DNA from 2 places in the Bacillus sp. PK6-16 genome. Region 2 is predicted to be linked to the other one. Evidence: predicted binding sites of a transcription regulator. Region 2 holds the regulator's gene; the other holds the start of a gene.
The links. Region 2 encodes LexA, which represses DNA repair genes until DNA is damaged. Its sites were predicted from a motif close to CGAACATATGTTCG; they were not measured.
Positions count from the first base shown of each region.

Region 1: the regulator LexA is predicted to act here: its motif matches at 2,705-2,718, upstream of ruvA (Holliday junction DNA helicase RuvA).

Region 1 is NZ_CP096511.1:1,031,833-1,039,457, reverse strand. Features, by position in the region: gene queA (tRNA preQ1(34) S-adenosylmethionine ribosyltransferase-isomerase QueA) at 1-793, opposite strand, end outside; gene M1D66_RS05340 (DUF2905 domain-containing protein) at 813-1,013, opposite strand; gene ruvB (Holliday junction branch migration DNA helicase RuvB) at 1,010-2,011, opposite strand; gene ruvA (Holliday junction DNA helicase RuvA) at 2,017-2,634, opposite strand; gene M1D66_RS05325 (iron-hydroxamate ABC transporter substrate-binding protein) at 2,823-3,767, shown strand; gene M1D66_RS05320 (BofC C-terminal domain-containing protein) at 3,781-4,311, opposite strand; gene M1D66_RS05315 (branched-chain amino acid ABC transporter substrate-binding protein) at 4,744-5,178, shown strand; gene M1D66_RS05310 (YhcN/YlaJ family sporulation lipoprotein) at 5,212-5,856, opposite strand.
Region 2 is NZ_CP096511.1:1,721,258-1,728,882, reverse strand. Features, by position in the region: gene M1D66_RS08975 (phosphate/phosphite/phosphonate ABC transporter substrate-binding protein) at 1-705, opposite strand, end outside; gene M1D66_RS08970 (bifunctional metallophosphatase/5'-nucleotidase) at 891-2,474, shown strand; gene M1D66_RS08965 (DUF896 domain-containing protein) at 2,514-2,753, opposite strand; gene M1D66_RS08960 (YneB family resolvase-like protein) at 2,799-3,455, opposite strand; gene lexA (transcriptional repressor LexA) at 3,597-4,217, shown strand; gene M1D66_RS08950 (DUF4097 family beta strand repeat-containing protein) at 4,308-5,111, opposite strand; gene M1D66_RS08945 (DUF1700 domain-containing protein) at 5,112-5,654, opposite strand; gene M1D66_RS08940 (PadR family transcriptional regulator) at 5,647-5,970, opposite strand; partial or broken gene M1D66_RS08935 (LexA family protein) at 6,133-6,252, shown strand; gene glnA (type I glutamate--ammonia ligase) at 6,589-7,625, opposite strand, start outside.

The sequences.
Region 1 (7,625 bases), 690 kb from region 2:
TTGCAATTGTTTCTAACGTACGAGTTGATGTCGTACCTACAGTAATAATACGTCCACCATTCTCTTTCACACGATTTAATAATGCCGCTGTCTCTTCAGACATATGATAATATTCTGCGTGCATATGGTGTTCTTCAATCGTGTCTGCAGAAACTGGTCTAAATGTTCCAAGTCCTACGTGAAGTGTAATGAATGCTAACTGAACGCCTTTTTGCTTTAACTTCTCAAGTAACTCTTCTGTAAAGTGAAGTCCCGCAGTCGGCGCTGCTGCTGAACCGATTTCTTTCGCATATACTGTTTGATAGCGATCGCGATCTTCCAGCGTCTCTTTAATATATGGAGGAAGCGGCATTTCCCCAAGTTCATCTAAAATTTCATAGAAGATGCCATCATATGAAAATTCAAGCTGGCGTCCACCTTGATCTGCAGTTCCTGTGCAAGTTGCTTTTAATTTCCCTTCACCAAAAGAGATAACAGTTCCTTCTTTTACACGTTTCGCTGGCTTTACAAGCGTTTCCCACTTATCACCTTCTTCTTGTTTTAAAAGAAGTACTTCAATGTGCGCGCCTGTATCTTCTTTCACACCGTGCAAACGAGCAGGCATAACTTTCGTTTCATTTAAAACTAAGCAATCCCCCTCATGTAAGTAAGAAAGAATATCCGTAAAATGTTTATGCTCAATATCACCTGTTTCACGGTCTAACACCATTAATCTTGATGTTTCACGATCTTCTAACGGGACTTGTGCAATAAGTTCTTCTGGTAAATGAAAATCAAACAGATTTATATCCATAGCTATATCCACCTATTTCTTATTTAAATCGATTTATTATATACATAATAAAAGATAATACAATACTTAACACAATACATGTAATGATAGGAAAATAAAAGGTAACGTTTCCTTTTTTCACAAAAATATCGCCTGGAAGCCTTCCAATGAACTTCCAAGCTAATCCAACAACGATGAGTAAGATCCCGGCTGTAATAAGCAGCTTTGGCATCTCCGTCATACTTTTGGTATCTCCATTCCGAAATGTTCATACGCAAGCGGCGTTACAATTCGGCCCCTTGGCGTTCGTTGTAAAAAGCCAATTTGTAATAAATACGGCTCATACACATCTTCAATCGTATGAGATTCTTCTCCAATTGTTGCTGAAACCGTTTCTAATCCAACTGGACCGCCACGGAATTTCTCAATAATACCAAGCAGTAATTTATGATCAATATGATCTAGACCTAATTTATCTACTTGCAGTAGCTCTAATGCCATTTGTGTAATTTCCATCGTAACCGTTCCGTTACCACGAACTTGCGCGAAATCACGTACACGTCTTAAAAGACGATTCGCAATACGAGGTGTACCACGAGCACGTCTTGCAATTTCTAATGCAGCTAACGAATCGATTTCAACTTCAAATACTTCCGCTGTACGTTCAACAATCGCAGAAAGCTGATCTACTGTGTAGTACTCTAACCTTGAAAGTACACCGAAGCGGTCACGAAGCGGTGCAGATAATGCTCCAGCACGTGTTGTTGCTCCAACTAATGTAAATGGCGGTAAATCTAGGCGTACAGAACGTGCTGAAGGCCCTTTTCCAATTACAATATCAAGGCAAAAGTCTTCCATCGCAGGATACAATACTTCTTCAATTGATCTATGCAAACGATGAATTTCATCAATAAATAATACATCCCCTGGCTGAAGCGCTGTTAATACAGCAGCTAAATCTCCTGGTCTTTCAATTGCGGGACCTGAAGTTGTTCTAACATTAACGCCCATCTCATTGGCAATAATATTCGCAAGCGTCGTTTTACCAAGACCTGGTGGTCCATATAAAAGCACGTGATCTAACGTTTCTTCACGCATTTTCGCCGCTTCAATAAATACTTCTAAATTATGTTTTGCTTTATCTTGGCCAATATACTGACGGAGCGTCTGTGGCCGTAATGAATATTCTAAATCCGCATCTTCATATGCAGATTCCCCTGAAAGGAGACGTTCGTCCATTATACTCACCTCTTACCATTTAGTAAAAGACTAAGTGCCTTTTTAATATACTGATCCGTCGTTAATGATTCTTTTAATAACTCTGGTACAACACGAGAAACTTCGCGTTCTGCATATCCAAGTGCGCGCAGAGCTTCCAGTGCCTCATCAAGCTCAGCTGATGAACCTTTCTTCTCATCAAAACGTTCTGTGTCTGAGAATAAATCAACAAATGCATCTGGTACGACATCTGCTAGTTTTCCTTTTAAATCTAAAATCATTTGGCGTGCTGTTTTCTTTCCGACGCCTGGGAATTTCACTAAAAACTTCTCATCTTCATGCTCAATCGCTTGAACGACCTGTCCTGTTTGACCAGAAGCTAAAATTGCAAGAGCTCCTTTTGGCCCAATGCCAGACACGCCTAACAACTTTGTAAATAATAAACGCTCTTCACGTGTTTTAAACCCGTAAAGTGCCATAATATCTTCTCTCACATAATGATATGTATAGACACGGATTTCTTGCTTACTTCTTTGAAATACATACGGATTCGGTGTGAAAATTTGATAACCAATTCCATTATGATCAATTACGACATATTCCGGCCCTACATACTCCACGTAACCTGTAACATATTCAAACAAAATACGATCTCTCCCTCTTAAATCATGTATTCCATTTTAACATATTTAATGATAGAAAAGCGAGACTGCCCCAACAAATGTTCTCCACTTGAAACTTCTGTTATTTTCCATTGACAGAAAGGTTAAAGCACCTTAATATACAGAAGTCGATAATGATTATCAATACTAATTAAAGGGGTTACATCAGGATGAAACGTAAGCTATTTATTTTATTTACTATTATGCTCGTTGTTCTTTCTATCGTTGGCTGTTCTTCTCAAAAAGAAGAATCGAAGGCAAAAGAACAACCGAAAACAAAAGTTGTAAAACATGCTAAAGGTGAAGCTACAATTCCAGTAAATCCAAAGAGAATTGTTGACTTATCTGGATCAACAGAAGAACTATTACTTCTTGGACACAAACCTGTTGGTACAGCAAATACATATAAAGATAAAATCCAAAATCACTTAACAGACAAGTTAGATGGAGTAAAAGCAGTAGGTTGGTACTGGGCACCTAAAGTTGATTTAGAAGCTGTTACTGCTTTAAAACCAGACTTAATTATTTTAAACAACCGTCAATTAAAAATTTATGATCAACTAGAAAAGGTTGCACCTACAGTTGTTCTAGAAACAAACTTAGAAGACTGGCGTGGTAAGTTTAAAGAAGTAGGTAAGCTATTTGACGAAGAGAAGAAAGCAGACAAATGGATTGCAGACTACGATAAAAAAGCAGACTCTTTATCTAAAAAAATTAAAGAGAAAACAAAAGATGAGAACTTTATGTTCGTTGCAGTTACACCACAAAACTTCCGTGTATACGGTAGCTTCGGATACGGTGACATCATCTTTAATGACTTAAAACTTCCAGCAACAAAAGGTACGGATTTAAAACAAACGATGGCGCAAGTATCACTAGAAGGTCTAGTTGCATTCCAGCCTGACCAAATGTTTATTGTAAACTTCGGCGGCGAAGCTGATAAAGTTTACGAAGACTACAAAAACAGTGCCGTTTGGAAAGACAATAAAGCAGTTAAAAATAATCACGTATATGAAGTATCAAATGAAGTCTTCAATACGAAAGCATTCAATCCAATCGGAAAAGATATGCTAATTGATGAAATCGCAAAAGAAATTTTAGCTAAAAACAAATAAGAAAAAAAGCAGCTCACCATGAGCTGCTTTTTTTCTTACTTTGAACTGCGTATTGCTTCATTTTTTCAATCGTCTTCACAAAACCTTCTTTTGATTTAATACGAATGCCACGTTTCAATTTCGCACGCTCATAGCTCTCAAGCTTTTTCATATCAATTTGAAAGAAAGAATGGATCGCATTATCACTTTTCGGTACACCTTTGAAAATTTGTAATATCCCTTCCTCTGAAACACCAAAATACCCGCTCGTTTTCAATAACGGAGAAATATCATCAACTTTCTTTTGCAATACAATTTGTACATCATCACGATCAACGAGCTGCCATTCTTTATACTGCTGTAAAAACTTTTCTAAATCCGTCACTTTTTCTGTAAGTATTTCTTCGCTTACTTCGCCATCAACATACATACGCTCTAATAAAATTGTAACCTCAGGTTCTTTTTTCGTTACTTCTGGTACTGGCCCTTCCGCCTTCACATTCGTTTCATAAACGAAACAAAACATCATAACGAAAGCTTGCATCGCAATCAGTATCCATTTCATTTCCGTTCACCTCTTTTAGGCAAAATCAAACTTTCATTAGTAGTTTTTCCGGAAATGGGGGTTTTATCCACATTTCATTTCTTTCGAAAAATAAAAAAATACAGATAAGGATTTACCTCATCTGTATGTATCATTTACTTTTATATAAAATGAAAGACGCCTGCAAAGCAGGCGTCTTGATGCGTTTACGGCGAGAGACCAGGCGACCACATTCGCGTGTTTAGCACTTAAGCATATCTCTCGTCTTACGTAAATTAGCTCATCGCTTTGCTAATATAACATTAATAAAGTATAAATGCAACATGTTTATAAAAATATTTTATTTCCTCTGTTATCCGAACGAACGATATGTCAATTATAAATTGATAATTGCAACATATATGTTACAATTAATATAACAGCGAAATCATCATAAAACAGGAGATGGATATTATGAAAAAAATAAAGGATGAACGTCTCATTCTGCAAACATTAAAAAACGTGCGTATCGCCTTTCTTTTTCAGTCACTTGGTATAATTGGAATTTTAAGCTACATCGGATTCACTGAAGGAATGGATCAAATTACGAAATCTCCATTATGGCTATTATTTATTCTTACAAGTATCGTCCTTAGTTATTTACAGTTAAGTGTTTCAATCGATGTAGAAGAAAGTAAAAAGGAAATAAAGTTAACTCCTTATTATAAACTTGTCTTCCGCTCCCTTATTGTAGGAATCGTTATGGCTATTATTTATATTATTTTCAGTCCAGAAAGACCACTGTTTGAAGCTATTTTAACAGGTAGTATTCTTTTCATATGCTTTTTAGTTTCTTATTCCGTTAGTTATTTTATTAAAAAACGTCGCTTACAAGACAACGATGAATAAAGAGGAAGGGCTATCCCTTCCTCTTTTGTTTTGTTATCGCACTGTACCAGTTAAACCGTAACGAATGTCTCGGAACATATTCACTATGTCACGATTAAAATCGTTTGTAACTGTACCGTTACGTAGACGCGTACTCATTGCATCGACACGAGTAAACATATCATTTCTTACAGAAACATATACGTTTCTGTTTCCAACTTCATTTGAAACCGCTTGACGAATTTCGTTCGCCATCGCCGTTTCATTTGTCACTGTGTTACGTGGTTTTACCGCAATCGCTACATCGTTTCCATATACAACTGTAGACACACGGTCTACGTTATTCATACGTTTCACACGATTTGTTATTCTTTCAGCTGTTTTACCATCATTGTTAATGTATGAATTGTTCATTGTAATATTACGAGTTGGATGCGGATTAGCAATTTGTCCATTGTAATTTACATCTCGATAATAATTGTATCCTGTATCGTTACGACCATTTCTATATGTTACATAATCTGTATAACGATCATTACGTGTCACATTATCACGATACTGGTGTGTATCATTATAAGATGTACGCTCGTAATTGTAGTTACGTCCATCCATTGCATTGTTATCTTTCGGTGTACCACATGCAGCTAATGCACTGGTAACTAACAAAGAAGCAGCAATCACTTTTACTTTCGTATTCAATACAAAAACCCCCTCTGTTAGAATGAGCTTCTCTACTGAAAAGCTCCCTCTTATGATGAGTAACCGAGAAGGTTTTTACACTGTTAATATTTCACTAGGAATTTTCTAGCACTTCATAAAAAAACTTCATTTTCTTACTTAACAGGAATGCAAAAAAGGCGGGAATACTCCCGCCTTTTTAAACTTCTTCTTCGTCCTCTTCTTCTGAAACGGGCTCTCCAAATACATTCGGTGGATCTGGTTGATAATACATCGTTCCTGGCTGTGGTGCATATGCAGACTGAGTTGGTTGATAATATAAAGGATTCGCATATTGCGGACCGCCTGGTTGTGGACTATATAGTCTACTTTCTCCTCCGCATCCACAATCTTCCTCACCCTGCACAAGCGGCGGCATATTATTATCCATTGGCATCATATTCGGGTTTGGCATAGACGTATATTGCGGTCCAAACGGCGCTCCTTGCTGATATGGCATTTGATATGGATTTGGTTGTTGATAATACGGATTCGGCGGCATCATGGGCTGTTGATACGGCATTTGATAGGGCATCATATTGGGAGGTTGATTGTTATCCATGATTGGCATCATATTCGGCATTTGATTGTTATCCATAATTGGCATTATATTCGGCATTTGATTGTTATCCATAATTGGCATTATATTCGGCATTTGATTGTTATCCATGATTGGCATCATATTCGGCATTTGATTGTTATCCATGATTGGCATCATATTCGGCATTTGATTGTTATCCATGATTGGCATCATATTCGGCATTTGATTGTTATCCATGATCGGCATTATATTCGGCGGCTGGTTGTTATCCATAATTGGCATTATATTCGGTGGCTGGTTGTTATCCATAATCGGCATTATATTCGGCGGCTGGTTGTTATCCATAATTGGCATTATATTCGGTGGCTGGTTGTTATCCATAATTGGCATTATATTCGGTGGCTGGTTGTTATCCATAATTGGCATTATATTCGGTGGCTGGTTGTTATCCATAATTGGCATTTGAATATTTGGCATTTGAATATTTGGCGGTATGACTTGTGGAATAACTACATTTTCTTTCGATACATTTGGCGATACTATATTCCCTACATTCTCTTTCTTCACTTGTGGTGACACTATATTCCCTACATTCTCTTTCTTCACTTGTGGTGACACTATATTCCCTATATTTTCTTTCTTCACCTGAGGCGATACTATATTTCCTACATTTTCTTTCTTCACTTGTGGCGATACTATATTCCCTACATTTTCTTTCTTCACTTGTGGCGATACTATATTCCCTACATTTTCTTTCTTCACTTGCGGCGATACTATATTCCCTACATTTTCTTTCTTCACTTGCGGCGATATTATATTCCCTACATTTTCTTTCTTTACTTGCGGCGATACTATATTGTTTTTTTTCGTTTGCGGAGAAATGATATTGTTAGGTTTCATTTTACTAATTTGAGGAGCAATTAACTCGCTTCCTTTTTTTATTACATCTGAAATTTTATATTCTTTTTTCGGTTTTATTGGTGGTTGTGGCGGCTGCGGTAATACATTTACCGAAAACTTCGTGTTTTCTTTTTCCGCCGGTTTTTGTTTTTCTATCACAGGTGGTTTTTGAATAACAGACGGTTTTTCAACTGGTTTTTCTTTTTGAATTGGCTGTTCTTTTTGCACCTCTTTTTGCGGTTTCACCTGTACTTCTTTTTGTGGCTTTACCTGCATCTCCTTCTGTGGTTTCACCTGTACTTCTTTTTGC
Region 2 (7,625 bases):
CTCGAATATATTCGGATAATCTTTTTTTACAATATTACGAGCATCTTGGAATACAACAGCTGCATCTACGTCACCATTTAAAAGAGCAATAAGCGACTGATCGTGACCTTTTAATGTAACAGGTTTCACATCTTTTAACGGATCAATTCCCTCTTTTAATAGAACAGCTGCAGGCCATACATACCCTGCTGATGATGTTACATCTTGATAACCAATCTTTTTACCTTTTAAATCTTTTACACTATTTATATTAGAGTCTTTTTTAACAACAAACTCAGATTTATAATAATCTACTAAATCTTTTGTAGGAGCTCCTGTTTCATCCTCTACTCCAAAACGTTGTGCTTGTAAAATTACATTTGCAGCCTTCTTTTCATGTGCTAATACGTACGCTGTTGGCGGTAAAAATCCTACATCTACTTGTTTAGATGCCATCGCTTCTACAATTGTATTGTAGTTCGTTGAAATACTAACTTTTACTGGAATATTTAACTTATCACTTAATAGCTTCTCAAGCGGTTTTGCCTTCGCCTCTAACGTATCTGCATTTTGAGAAGGAACAAATTGAACATTTAAAGTCTTCGGTACATACCCTTTTTTCGTATCTTCATTTTTACTTGCACTTGATTCCTTCGTTCCACAGCCACTTAATAATCCCGCTGCTAGTACAACTGTTGTGCTCATTGCAAAAACTTTTTTCAACATATTAATGCCTCCATTTTTCATTGTTATAAAATAACCTTTCATAAACATGAAGAAATATATCACATATTTTTACAAATAATTGATTATTTACAGAATCTTTACACATTCTATACACTCACATTAAAATTCTCTTCACATATTTGATATGATGAATTGGAAGATAACAATAGAAAAGGTGAGTCATATTGGAACAAAATCAAACTGTAACTTTAAACATCTTATTAACAAGCGATATACATGGCACTGTTTATCCTATTCACTACCAAGATAACTCCCCAGCAGAACTTGGTTTAGCTAAAATTTCTACTCTTATAAAAAAAGAACGTTCCCAAAATACAAACGTTCTTTTAATTGATAATGGCGACTTTATTCAAGGAACACCATTTACTTATCATTATGTTACATACGAAAAAAACAAAAAAAACCCAATGTCCTTATTAGCGAATTACTTACAGTATGACGCTGCAATTATCGGCAATCATGAGTTTAATTACGGGATGGATATATTAAATAATGCTGTGACTACTGCGAACTTCCCGTACCTATCAGCAAACATTTTAGATAAAAACATAAAGAAGCCTTATTTCGGAAAACCTTATATAATCAAACAGATTGAATCCAATATAAAAATTGCTATTTTAGGGGTGACAACGCACTACATTACCAATTGGGAACAACCCCATCACATTAAAGACTTACAATTTGAAGATGCATTAGAAACAACGAAAAAGTGGGTTTCTTACATTCGCAAACATGAGAAACCAGATTTACTAGTCGTAGCGTATCACGGGGGAGTTGAACGAGATTTACAAACCGGGGTACCGACTGAAGTTTTAACAGGAGAAAACCAAGGATATGCAATGTGCCATGAAATTGAAGACATAGATATTTTATTAACAGGCCACCAACACCGGGAAATTGCTCACACAATGGCTAACGGTGTAACAATTTTACAGACCGGATGTAATGGAAACTTAGTTGGAAAAGTAAAAATAACATTCGAAAAAACAAAACATAAATGGGTTAAAAAAGAGAGTTCTTCTGAATTATTATCTGTACAAGGAGTTGAGGCTGATCAAGATGCACTTTCATTGGTAGCCGATTACGAAGAGAAAACACAAAAGTGGCTTGATCAACCTATTGGAATCATTCAGGGGGATATGCAAATTTCAGATGCTATGCAAACTCGTTTGCATGATCATCCTTTTATCGAATTCATAAATAAAATACAGATGGATATAGCTAATGTATCAATTTCTTGTACAAGTTTGTTCCATAATACATCTCCAGGTTTCCCAGAACATGTAACAATGCGTGACATCGTTTCTAATTATATTTATCCGAACACATTAAAAGTAATTAGACTAACTGGAGCGGACATAAAAAATGCTCTTGAACTCTCTGCTTCTTATTTCACATTAAAAACAGATGGATCCATCACCGTAAGTCCTACCTACATAGAACCAAAGCCACAACATTATAATTATGATATGTGGGAAGGGATTTCATACGTATTAAACATTTCAAAACCAATTGGTGAAAGAGTAGAATCTTTACAGCATAACAGTGCTCCTCTTAATATGAATGAAGAATATGACGTTGTAATGAATAATTATCGTGCAAGTGGCGGGGGAAATTTCTTTATGTTTCAAAACAAACCGGTAGTAAAAGATATCCCCACAGATATGTCTGAACTTATCGCTAATTATATATTGGAACATAAAACGATAGAAGCAACAGTTAATAACAACTGGAAAGTTATTAAATAACGATTTTTACATATAAAAAAGATGGGCTTCGCCCATCTTTTAATTTAATCTTGCATTATCTTGCTTTTTTAAAGCTTTTAATTTCGTCGGTGTAACATCTGTACCTTCTTCGTTAACAACTTTAATACCTTTAAGTTCGTTTAACATATTTTGACGAAATCCTTTTAAATATTGTTCACGTAGCGATTGACGCTCACGTTGCTCTTCTTCAGTTAAACCTTCAGCTTTTGCTTTTTTCGCTAAGAAGTTAATGCGTTCAACGAGTTCGTGATTAATCATCTCGAATCCCCCTTCTAATCAAAACTGATTATTATCATACAATAGTTACTCTTCTTTATCAAGCAATTGCTTCGTATACTCTACATATCTACGATGTACAGTCGCCTTTGAAACATTATGACCAAATCCACGTAATGTTGCTGCAATTTCTTCAAACGTGAGTTCACTTTTTCGCAAACGTACAATTTCCTCAATTGGCACTTCTTTTTTCTCTCTTCCTACACTTAAATGACGATTTTTTAAATTTTTTTCTGGACGATAACCTTTTTCTACTGCACGTTGCATACCTCGTTTAATTTTCAAATTATGAATCTTTCTTTGATATTCTTCAACAATACCAATAATATCTAATACCATTGAATCAGAATCCGACAATTGTAATTCACCATTATGTGTATGCGTATATACTTTTATGCCTTCTTTATGTAAACAATGCATTAACGCGATCTTCGCATTTCCTCTACCAAGACGCGTTTCATCTTGTATAAGTAACACATCAATTTGTTCGTCTCGAATTGTATCCAACACCTCTAATATACCGTCACGTTCAATTGTATATCCACTAGCCTGCTCTTCAATCACCTTAGTAACATTCATTTGATAGCGCTCAGCTAAATGCAATAATTCATCTTTTTGACGTAATAATGATGTTTCTTGCGCTTCTTTCGTTGTACTCACACGTGCATAAATAATTGCATTCATTTTGAACCCCTCTTTCTCCCTATTATTTCCCTATAGTGTAACATAAATCCGCCATTTGTTCGAACTTATGTTTGTAGAATGTTTTTTCACATGTTATACTTATTAATAAGAAAAATGAAAGAAAACGAGGTGTTAGAAAACATGGAAAAGTTAACGAAACGCCAGCAAGACATTCTCGACTTTATTAAGCTAAAAGTACAAGAAAAAGGATATCCACCTTCCGTACGTGAAATTGGTCAAGCAGTCGGCCTCGCTTCTAGTTCTACAGTGCACGGACATTTATCACGATTAGAAGAAAAAGGATACATTCGACGCGATCCAACAAAACCACGTGCCATTGAAATTTTAGGTGAAGATCGAATGGATACGGAAACACAATCTGTTATTCAAGTTCCAATTGTCGGAAAAGTCACTGCTGGTTTACCAATTACAGCGGTCGAAAGCGTAGAAGAACATTTCCCACTTCCAGCTAGTATTGTTGCTGGAGCAGACCAAGTGTTCATGTTACGTATTTCTGGAGATAGTATGATTGAAGCTGGTATTTTCGATGGAGATTTAGTTGTTGTTCGCCAACAGCAGTCTGCATATAATGGTGAAATTGTAGTCGCTTTAACAGAGGATAACGAAGCAACAGTTAAACGTTTCTATAAAGAAAAAGACCATTTCCGTCTACAACCAGAAAACTCTTCATTAGAACCTATCATTTTAAAACAAGTGTCAGTTATCGGGAAAGTAATTGGCGTATATCGTGATTTACATTAAAAATAACAAAAAGAAGATAATTACCTTATTTATATACGGTAATTATCTTCTTTTTGTATTTTGATAGATTTCCATGCATTCTATTTCTTATTAACGAGTTTCAATCGTCACATCTCCCGCAGCCGTTTTACCGCTAATCTTTTTACTACCATTTCCAATTGTTACATTTTTATTCTCTTCATTAAAAATCGTTACATCTCCCGCAGCACTTTGCCCAGTAATTACCGCATCTTGTGGTTTTTCCGATAAAGTAATATCTATATCTCCCGCAGTTGAACTTGCTTCTAGATTATATTTAGAATCATGATCTTGAATATTTATTTCCCCACTTGTTGTTTTTGCGGTCACTTTCCCTAATACCTTCTTAAAGTTCACCTCACCAGCTTTTGTCGATCCCTCCACATTCTTAGCCGTTACTTGTTTCAACTCTACTTCTCCAGCAAGTGTTCTAACACTTACGCTATCACTTTTCACATCACTCATTTCGATTTGTCCAGCAGATGAATTTACTTTTACATCTTGGTAAGAGCGTTCGGGCACAAGTAGAGTCAATTTAGACGTTTGAAACCTAAAATCGTAAAAAGAAAAATCAAATGAAGCACCTTTTTCTCTTTCCCCAATAATTTTTAATGTGTCACCATCTTCTGCGATACGAATCTCTTGTTTACGTACATCTCCCGATTGCTTTACATAAAAAGAAGAGTCAGGAGATTTTTGGACAATAATATCCCCGGCATCTAACTTAACTTCTATATTTTTTAATGTTTCGTTTTTAATTACATTTTCTTTATCGCCTTTTTCAGCAGTTTGTACTGCTTTTTCATATGTTTGGGAAATTCCTATTACTCCAATAACGATACAAGCGATAGCGATTAAAAATAGTTTTTTCATCATTTACTCTCCTTTTATCATTTTGAAGTTCCATATTACATATCGTACACACAATCTCTTAAACCACTTTGTACTATAAAAAGCGATAATACATAACAATAAACCTACTCCAACAAACGTTATACTAACGAAAAGATCCAACCATATAAAAGTACCCATAAATACTTTTCCAATAACGAAAAGTGGTGTTACTACACTAGCAATACCACCGATCCAAAAAGAAAATATAAAAGCAATAATTGCGACTAACGGGCCTAACACAATAATAAAATTAAACAAACTAAGTCCAATCGCTGCCATAACAGCTCTTGTCACATTTGAAGTCGATGGATTTTTTTTCATTTCATCGAAGCGATACATCGCAAGTAATTCTTTCGCGATTACTTTCGGAGAACCAAGGCCCTGTATTATTTCCGATTCAGTTTTCCCCTCTTCTAGTCCAAACTGAAAGTGCTCTTCATAATCCAATAAAATATCTTGCCTCTCTTCCTCTGGTAACTTTCTAAGATAACTTGATAATTCTTTAAGAAACCCTTCTTTACTCATCCCATTCCACCCCTTCAATAATTTCTTGTACCCCTTTCGCAAAATCACGCCATTCTGTTACTAACAAATGAAATTGCGTCTCCCCTTGCTCTGTTAATTGATAATATTTACGAGGTGGCCCTTCCGTAGATTCCTTTAAATACGTTTGAAAATACCCTTCTTTCGTCAAACGACGTAATAAAGGGTATACTGATCCTTCCGATATTAAAAATTTATTAGAAATTTGCTGAACAAGTTCATAACCGTAACTATCTTTACGTTTTACAAGTGCTAATACACAAAGTTCAAGCACACCTTTTTTAAATTGAACGTTCAAGTGCCATCCTCCTTTCCTATCTTAGTACTGTTCAATACACGGTACCTGTTTTATCCATAATATACCACTTAGTATTGTTTATTGCAAGGTACTAAACTATATTTATTCCCTAAATTTAGAAAATGAACTAACGAAATCCTGAATAAGACTGCGTTATAACTAAGCATCATTACGTTAATATCATTGAGTGATAATCTGATTCACAAGCCACAAACTTATAGCCTTGCAGATGAGGACATAAAAATCATCGCTCGCGTTGTACAGGCAGTAAAGAATTATTAAGTTATAGCACAAGTGATTTAAAAAAGATAAAATCAATTCTTTTGAAAAGATTTTCTTAGTAACATGATTCAAAATAACCAAAAACAATCCATTATCTAGTAGTTAATATATCCAATAACTTCACTAAAAAAGCCCTGATACCGTAGTATCAAGGCTTTTTTAGTTCATAAATTATATAAAACTTACGTTTATCTGATAATGTTTTTCTATGATATCACTACTTGTTATTAATTATTGGCTTTTATGTGGCTATTTTTCATTTTGCAACCACATAAAATTGTAATAATAGGGAATTAAAAAACCCTTGATACGAGTTGTATCAAGGGTTCAAGCCTCTTAGTATAGAGACATATATTGATCGCGTTCCCATTGGTGAACTTGTGTTCTAAAGATATCCCACTCAATCTCTTTCGCTTCGATGAAGTGCTCAAGTAAGTGTTCTCCTAGTGCACCGCATACTACTTCATTAGATTGTAATGTAACTAATGCTTGCGCTAATGTTGCTGGTAAGTCAACGATACCTGCTTCTTCGCGCTCTTCTTTTGTCATTACATAGATGTTACGATCTACTGCTGCTGGTGGAGTTAATTTGTTTTTAATTCCATCAAGACCTGCAGCTAATAATGTAGCCATTACTAAATATGGGTTTGCAGCTGGGTCAACACTACGTACTTCTACGCGTGTACTAATACCACGAGATGCAGGGATACGTACTAACGGACTACGGTTTTGTGCAGACCATGCTACGTAACAAGGCGCTTCATATCCAGGTACTAGACGTTTATATGAGTTTACAGTTGGGTTTGCTATCGCTGTAAATGCTGGTGCATGTTTTAAAATACCTGCGATGAAGTGACGAGCATCATCACTTAATTGTAAGTCACCGTTTGCATCAAAGAATACGTTCTCACCATTTTTAAATAATGATAAGTTACAGTGCATACCTGAACCGTTCACACCGTATAGTGGTTTTGGCATAAACGTTGCGTGTAAACCATGTTTACGAGCAATTGTTTTTACAACAAGTTTGAATGTTTGAATGTCATCACATGAGCGAATTGCATTTGCATATTTAAAGTCAATTTCGTGCTGTCCTGGAGCAACCTCATGGTGAGATGCTTCAATTTCAAATCCCATTTCTTCAAGTTCAAGAACGATATCACGACGACAGTTTTCCCCTAGATCCATCGGCGCAAGGTCGAAGTATCCACCGTTATCGTTTAGTTCTAATGTTGGATTTCCTTTTTCATCAACCTTAAATAGGAAGAATTCTGGCTCTGGTCCAAGATTGAAGTCTGAAAATCCTAAAGCTTCCATTTCTTTTAACACACGTTTTAAGTTGTTACGTGGGTCTCCATCAAATGGAGTGCCAT